2 regions of the Streptomyces sp. NPDC087901 genome follow, and region 2 is predicted to be linked to the other one. Evidence: riboswitches for the same ligand, from Rfam matches in the RefSeq annotation. Region 2 holds a riboswitch; the other holds the start of a gene.
The links. A riboswitch is a leader RNA that binds a small molecule or an ion and turns the genes downstream of it on or off. The one in region 2 is predicted to bind cobalamin.
Positions count from the first base shown of each region.

Region 1: another riboswitch for cobalamin. It lies ahead of ACIOEW_RS18785 (ABC transporter substrate-binding protein); the one in region 2 lies ahead of metE (5-methyltetrahydropteroyltriglutamate--homocysteine S-methyltransferase).

Region 1 is NZ_JBIUUC010000005.1:353,327-356,727, forward strand. It holds gene ACIOEW_RS18780 (FecCD family ABC transporter permease) at 1-1,057, opposite strand, end outside; gene ACIOEW_RS18785 (ABC transporter substrate-binding protein) at 1,099-2,139, opposite strand; cobalamin riboswitch at 2,202-2,389, opposite strand; gene ACIOEW_RS18790 (hypothetical protein) at 2,573-2,749, opposite strand; gene ACIOEW_RS18795 (acyl-CoA dehydrogenase) at 2,746-3,401, opposite strand, start outside.
Region 2 is NZ_JBIUUC010000013.1:53,094-56,494, reverse strand. It holds gene metE (5-methyltetrahydropteroyltriglutamate--homocysteine S-methyltransferase) at 1-1,871, opposite strand, end outside; cobalamin riboswitch at 2,032-2,247, opposite strand; gene ACIOEW_RS31235 (carbohydrate kinase family protein) at 2,362-3,276, shown strand; gene ACIOEW_RS31230 (carbohydrate binding domain-containing protein) at 3,366-3,401, opposite strand, start outside.

The DNA of each region.
Region 1 (3,401 bases), on a different contig from region 2:
GGGCCCGCCGGGTGCGGTAGAGGACCAGCACGAAGGCTGGTACCCCGATCAGGGCGGTGACGACTCCCACCGGAACCTCCTGCGGGTCGAGGACGGTCCGGGCGAGGGTGTCGACCCAGACGAGGAAGACGGCCCCGGCGAGCGCGGTGACCGGCAGCAGCCTGCGGTGCCCGGAACCGGTGAGCGCACGGGCCGCGTGCGGCAGCACCAGTCCGACGAACCCGATGGCACCGGCCGAGCTCACGAGTGCGGCGGTCAGCAGCGCGGTCGTGCACAACAGGACGATCCTGGTACGGCCGACGTGGACGCCGAGGGTGGCCGCCGCGTCCTGACCGAAGGCGAAGGCGTCGAGCGTACGGGCGTGGCCGAGGCAGATCAGCAGCGTCACGGCGAGCACGGCGGAGCAGATCCACACATCGCTCCAGCCGACGCCCCCGAGTGAGCCCAGCAGCCAGAACAGCACCCCGCGGGTCTGCTCGGCGTCGGCGGCGGTCATCACGACGAAGGAGGTGAGCGCGGAGAATAGCTGCATGGCCGCGACCCCGGACAGCACGACACGGTCGGTGCTGCCGCCGAGGGTGTGGCTGAGCAGCATGACGAGGGCGAAGGAGCAGAGCGCCCCGATGAACGCCCCGGCCGACAGGGAGACCGCTCCCCCGCCGACGCCGAGAACGACGACGACGACCGCGCCGGTCGAGGCCCCGGAGGAGACTCCGAGGACGAACGGGTCGGCGAGCGGGTTGCGCAGCAGCGACTGCATGACGGTTCCGCAGACCGCGAGCCCCGCGCCGCAGACGGCGGCGAGCAGGGTGCGCGGCATACGCAGGTTCCAGATGATGCCGTCGCGGATGGGGCTGAGCCGCGACTCACCGGCACCGAGGTGGGAGGCGACCGTGGCCCAGACGTCGGCGACGGAGATCCGGGCCGGGCCGATGGTGACGGCGACGGCGACGGACAGGACGAGCAGCAGGAGCCCGCCGGCCCACAGGAGTCCGCCCCGGACACCCCAGAAGCCCCTGAGGCCCCGGACACCCCTGAGGTCAGGCCGGGCGTGCACACTCGCGTCCTCGCGCGGTGCCGCCGCCTGTTCGGTGTCCGTCACCCCGCGAGCCCGAAGGTACGCAGGCCGGCGGCCACGCGCTCCACACCCTCGACGGTCCGGATGGTCGGGTTCATGGCCTGGCCGCTGAGCAGCACGTAACGCTTGTGCCGGACGGCGTCCATGTTCTTCGTGGCGGGGTTGGACTCCAGGAAGGCGATCTTCTTCGCGGCGCTCTCGGCGGTCTGCGACTTGCGCGTCAGGTCGCCGATGACCAGCACGTCCGGGTTGCGGTCGGCGACGGTCTCCCAGTTGATCTGGGGCCATTCCTCGTGGGTGTCGTCGAAGGCGTTCTCCGCGCCGATCTCCCGGGTGATGATTCCGGGTGCTCCGCAGCAGCCGGCCAGGTAGGGGGCCTCGGAGTTGGCGAACCAGTACATCAGGGAGGCGCCGGAGGCGTCGATCCCTCCGGTCGCCTTGCGCACCCGGGCACGCAGCTCCGCAACGAGTTTCTCGCCGCGCTCCGGAACGCCGAACACCTTGGCCAGGTCCCGCACTTCGCCGTAGACGCTGTCCATGGTCAGGGCGCCGGTGCGGACACCGTCACCGTCCTTGCTGTTGTCCTTGGCGGTGCAGTCGGCGGGCGAGACGTAGGTGGGGACACCGAGCTTCTCGAACTGCTCCCGTGGGGCGACACCGCCCTTGGCGAGCGTCGACTCGAAGGATGCGCTGACGAAGTCGGGCTCCTGATCCAGGACCTTCTCCGACGAAGGCCGGTTGTCGGAGATCCTCGGAATGCCTGCGTTGGCCTTCTCCAAGCCCTTCAACACCGGGTCGGTCCAGGTGGCGGTGGCGGCGAGCCGGTCGGCGAGGCCGAGCGAGAGCAGGATCTCGGCCGATCCCTGGTCGACCGGCACGGCACGCTTCGGGGCGGCGTCCACGGTGACGGTCCGTCCGCAGTTCTTCAGGGTCACCGGATAGCCGTCGGCTCCCTGGACCTTGGCGGCGGTACTGTCCTTGCCGCCGCCGCAGGCGGTCAGCAGGATCAGGGCAGCAGTGAGCAGGGCAGCGGTGCGGGCGGGGCCAGCTATGGGCGGCACGAAGTACCTCGGCGTCTCTGGGCCCATGCGCGGGGCCCGGTGTACGGAGTTCCGCGATCCGGTCCCGGACCGCGGGTGCCAGCAGGTCTTCGGACTCGGGTTCACGCGGACGGGACGCCTTCCCGGGAAACCGTGGGTCTCCCAGTGGCTGTGGCCCCGCCCGTCCCCCTCACCGCTGCGCGTCAGTTCCGGATTCGCACCGGATTCCCTGACCCCTACGTGGAGTTCGACTGGCTCTCGGCACGCTACCACGAGCCTCTGCGCAGCTCAGCGGCGGTGCGCCCGGGTACGAGCGGTGGGGCGGACGGGGCGTCGGGGCGGTGCGGCGTGCCGCGCACCGCCCCGACGCCCGACTGCCCGGACGACACCCGAGCGCCCCTACGGCGCCCGAGCGTCCGGACGAGGCCCGGGCGTCCGGACGGCCTCGCTCCGGTCACGCCTTGCGGTGAACCGATTCGCCACCGTGCGTGCGCGCCCTCTCGCCCCACCGTGAGAGCAGCGCTGCGGTCCCCCAGAATCCCAGCAGGACGACGCGGACGCCCAGGCACCGGACCGCTTCCGCCGCCCTGTGCGGCAGCGCTGCGGCTCCCTGCTGCGGTGTGCCCGTCATCGCGCGCCCCCGGCAGGTTCCCGGTCCGCGGCAGTGTGCCAGGAGGCGCCCGGGTCGTCGTACGCGTCCGTGTAACGGGCTCCCGCGATGGGCCAGTCGGCGAGCAGTTCACCGGGCAGCGCGAAGGACTCGGCGAGTTCCGGCAGATGACCGCTCACGACGGCGATGAGCTGCTCGGTGACATCGGTCAGTCCCTCGACCTGACCGGCGGTCAGGTGGCCGGCGGCCAGCAGATCCCCGCTGTTGCGCGCGACCCAGCGCAGCGCGAACAGCCGGGCCAGTTCGCCCAGCCGCTCGCGGGCCTCGCCGCCGGGCAGAGCCGTGAGCGCGTGCTCGTACGCGTGGGCCGCCTGCCGGTACGCATGGGCCTCGACCCCCCGCAGAGCGGTCCCGGATGCCGCGTTCCAGCGCTCCAGCGGGTCGCCGTGCGGTACCCGCGCCATCCGTGCGGCCGCCCGGGCGAACCAGATGCGCTCCACCTGGTCCAGAAGCCGGCCGAGGAAGCGCAGGTCGGTGAGGTCGCCGCCCGGCGGAGCGGCCGCCGGCCCTTCGTCCGGGTCCCGTGCGGCCTCGAAGAGCAGGCCGGCGGCCGCCCTGGAGTGGATGGCCAGGTTGTCGCCCTCGGCGGTGATGGCGCCCTCGACGCCGGTGA
Region 2 (3,401 bases):
AGCGGCAGGGTCTCGCGGAGGGCGGGTTCGTCGACCTGGATGACCGATGTGCCGCCCGCCTCCAGGTCGCCGACCTCGTCGCGCAGGGCCAGGGCGACCTGGCGGGCGGTCTCGGCGACTGGCTGGTCGTCGCGGACGAACGACCAGGCGAGCATGGTGACGGGCCCGGTGAGCATGCCCTTCACGGGGCGTGCGGTCAGCGACTGCGCGTACGCGGTCCAGCGGACGGTCATCGGATCCGGCCGTGAGATGTCGCCGACGAGCACCGGGGGACGGACGTAGCGGCTGCCGTAGGACTGGACCCAGCCGTGCCTGGTGGCGAGGTAGCCGGTGAGCTGTTCGGCGAAGTACTGGACCATGTCATTGCGTTCGGGCTCGCCGTGCACCAGGACGTCGAGCCCGGCCTCCTCCTGGAAGGCGATCACTTCGCGGATCTCGGCCTCGATCCGCTTGTCGTAGCCAGGGCCGTCGAGCCGCCCGGCCCGCAGGTCGGCCCGGGCGGTGCGCAGTTCATCCGTCTGCGGGAAGGAGCCGATCGTGGTGGTCGGCAGCAGTGGGAGTCCCAGGTGCGCGCGCTGGAGCACGGTCCGCTCGGGGTACGGCTGCGAGCGTCGGCCGTCCGCATCGGTGACGGCCGCGGCGCGGGCCCGCACGGCCGGGTCCCGGGTGAGTGCGGATCCCGCCCGGGACGCCAGAGCGGCCCGGTTCTCGGCGAGTTCGGTGGCGATGGCGCCGGTTCCGCGCGCGAGTCCGCGGGCGAGGACGACGAGTTCGGTGGTCTTCTGGCGGGCGAAGGCGAGCCACCGGAGGACCTGCGGGTCGATGCCGCTCTCGGCTGCGGCGTCCAGCGGCACGTGCAGCAGCGAGCAGGAGGCCGAGACGTCCACCCGGCCGGCGAGACCGAGCAGGGTGCCCAGCGTGGCGAGTGACTTCCCCAGGTCGTTGATCCAGATGTTGCGGCCGTTGACGACGCCCGCGACCAGCCGCTTGCCGGGCAGACCGCCGACGGCGGCGAGATCGGCGAGATTGCCGGCGCCGGAGTCGGTGAAGTCGAGGGCCAGTCCGTCGACCGGCGTCCGGGCCAGGACGGGCAGGGCGTCGCCGAGCCGCCCGAAGTAGGAGGCGACCAGGAGCTTCGGTCGGTCGTCAAGGCCGCCGAGCCGGTGATAGGCCCGGTCTGCCGCGTCCAGTTCCGCGGTCGTGCGGTCCTGGACGAGGGCGGGCTCGTCGAGCTGCACCCATGCGGCTCCCGCCGCCCTGAGGTCGGCGAGCACATCGTCGTAGACGGGCAGCAGCAGGTCCAGCAGGGACAGCGGGTCGAAGCCGGCAGGGGCGCCCGGGGCCGCCTTGGCCAGCAGGAGGTAGGTGACGGGGCCGACGAGGACCGGACGGCCCGTCAGGCCGAGGGCGACGGCTTCGCGGAACTCGGCGACCTGCCTGGCGGAGTCGGCGGCGAACACGGTGTCCGGGCCCAGTTCGGGTACCAGGTAGTGGTAGTTGGTGTCGAACCACTTGGTCATTTCCAGCGGCGCGGTCTCCCGGCTGCCTCGGGCCATCGCGAAGTAGCCGTCCAGCGGCTCGGCCGCCACGGCGGCCCGGTGACGTTCCGGGATCGCGCCGACCATGACGCTGGTGTCGAGGACGTGGTCGTAGAGGGAGAAGTCACCGGTCGGGACTTCGCCGATGCCGGCGGCGGCGAGTTCCTCCCAGTTGGCCCGGCGCAGGGCGGCGGTGGTCTCCCGGAGGGCTTCGGCGGTGACGCGGCCCTTCCAGTAGCCCTCGACGGCCTTCTTCAGTTCGCGGTGGTGGCCCTGGCGGGGGTAGCCGAACACGGTGGCGGTTGCCGTCGCCGAGGTGGATTCGGATGTCACGTAGCTCTCCTTCGCGAGCGTGTCTCCTGCGGATCCCGGATCGGGACGAGGGCGCGAAAGGATGACGGACCGGGCGGATCACCGCACCTTTTCGGTGCCCGTCCACCCGCTGTCTGCCGCCGACCCGCCCACGAGGTCACCGAGATCTCCGCATCCGAGGGTTCGGGTGCGGGCTGCGGGCAGGTCTTCGGACTCGCGGGCACGTCTGCCGGGGCAGACTCCTACTGGCCGTCGCTTCCCGGGCCCTTCGGGTCCAGTGCGTATGACGGCGGTCGTTCCCGCTCACCGCTGCGGGGCAGTCCCGGATTCCCACCGGGTTCCCTCTTGCGACGCGCCTGCCTGGCGGGCAGGGCGAACCAGCTGCACATCCCACCCTAGAGGACTGCCGCGCACACCACGCCGTTGTTCACATTCCGGACCTCCTGATGAGACGGATGTCTGTGCGGGACGTCGGCCATACTGATCACGGCGGGAACGGAGAGGCGGAGCAGTGGTCCAACAACAAACGGAATACGACGTCTTGGTGGTCGGCGGCAGCGGGGTGGACACGATCGTCCGCGTCGACGCCCTGCCGGTCCCGCTCGCCGACTCGGTGATGGTCGGCCCGATCGAGGAGTGGCCCGGTCACACCGGGGGCAATGTGGCCCTGGGCGCCCGCGCGCTGGGGCTGGACGTCGCGCTGCTCGACTGCATCGGCGACGACTGGACCGGTGCGCAGGTGCGCGAGCGGCTGGCCAAGGGCGATGTGGAGTTCCACCCGCTGATCTCGGCGGCGGGCACCCGCCGTGCGGTGAACCTGGTGGACGCGACGGGCCGGCGGATGTCGTTCTACGACGCCCGTGATCCGGAGGATCTGCGGATGCGCCAGGATTTCTATCTTCCCCGGCTACGGCGTGCCCGCCACGTCCATCTGTCCATCATGAACTTCACGCGTTTCCTCTACGACGACATCGTGGCCCTGGGCATCCCGGTCTCCACCGATCTGCACGACTGGGACGGACTGGGCGATCACCAGCGGGAGTTCGCTCTCCGGTCCGATCTCGTCTTCTTCAGCGCGGCGGCGACGGGAGACCGCACGCCCGCCGTGATGCGGGAGATTCTGGGTGAGGGCCGTGCCGGCACGGTGGTCGCCACGGACGGCGCGGCGGGGTCGTACGTCCTCACCCGTGACGGCGGGCAGGACCCGGTCCACGTTCCGGCGACGGTCCCGCCGGCTCCGGTGGTGGACAGCAACGGTGCGGGTGACGCCTTCGTCACCGGCTTCCTGTACGGACGGCTCGACGGCCGGGACGCCCTCGGGTCGGCCCGTCTGGGCGCGGTGGCGGGCGCCTACGCGTGTACGGCCCCGGGGTCGACCGCCATGATCGGCCGCGAGGCCCTGCTGGCGGCTGACGGCGGTTCGTAGCCGTCCCGGAGTGTGCAGGTGCCCCGGCGGCCGGAGTCACCGGCCCGCCGGGGCACCTGCTGTGCGACTGAAGTACCGCTGGTTTCTGGCTACTTCAGGTACGGACCCGCTGCGCCGATCTTGCC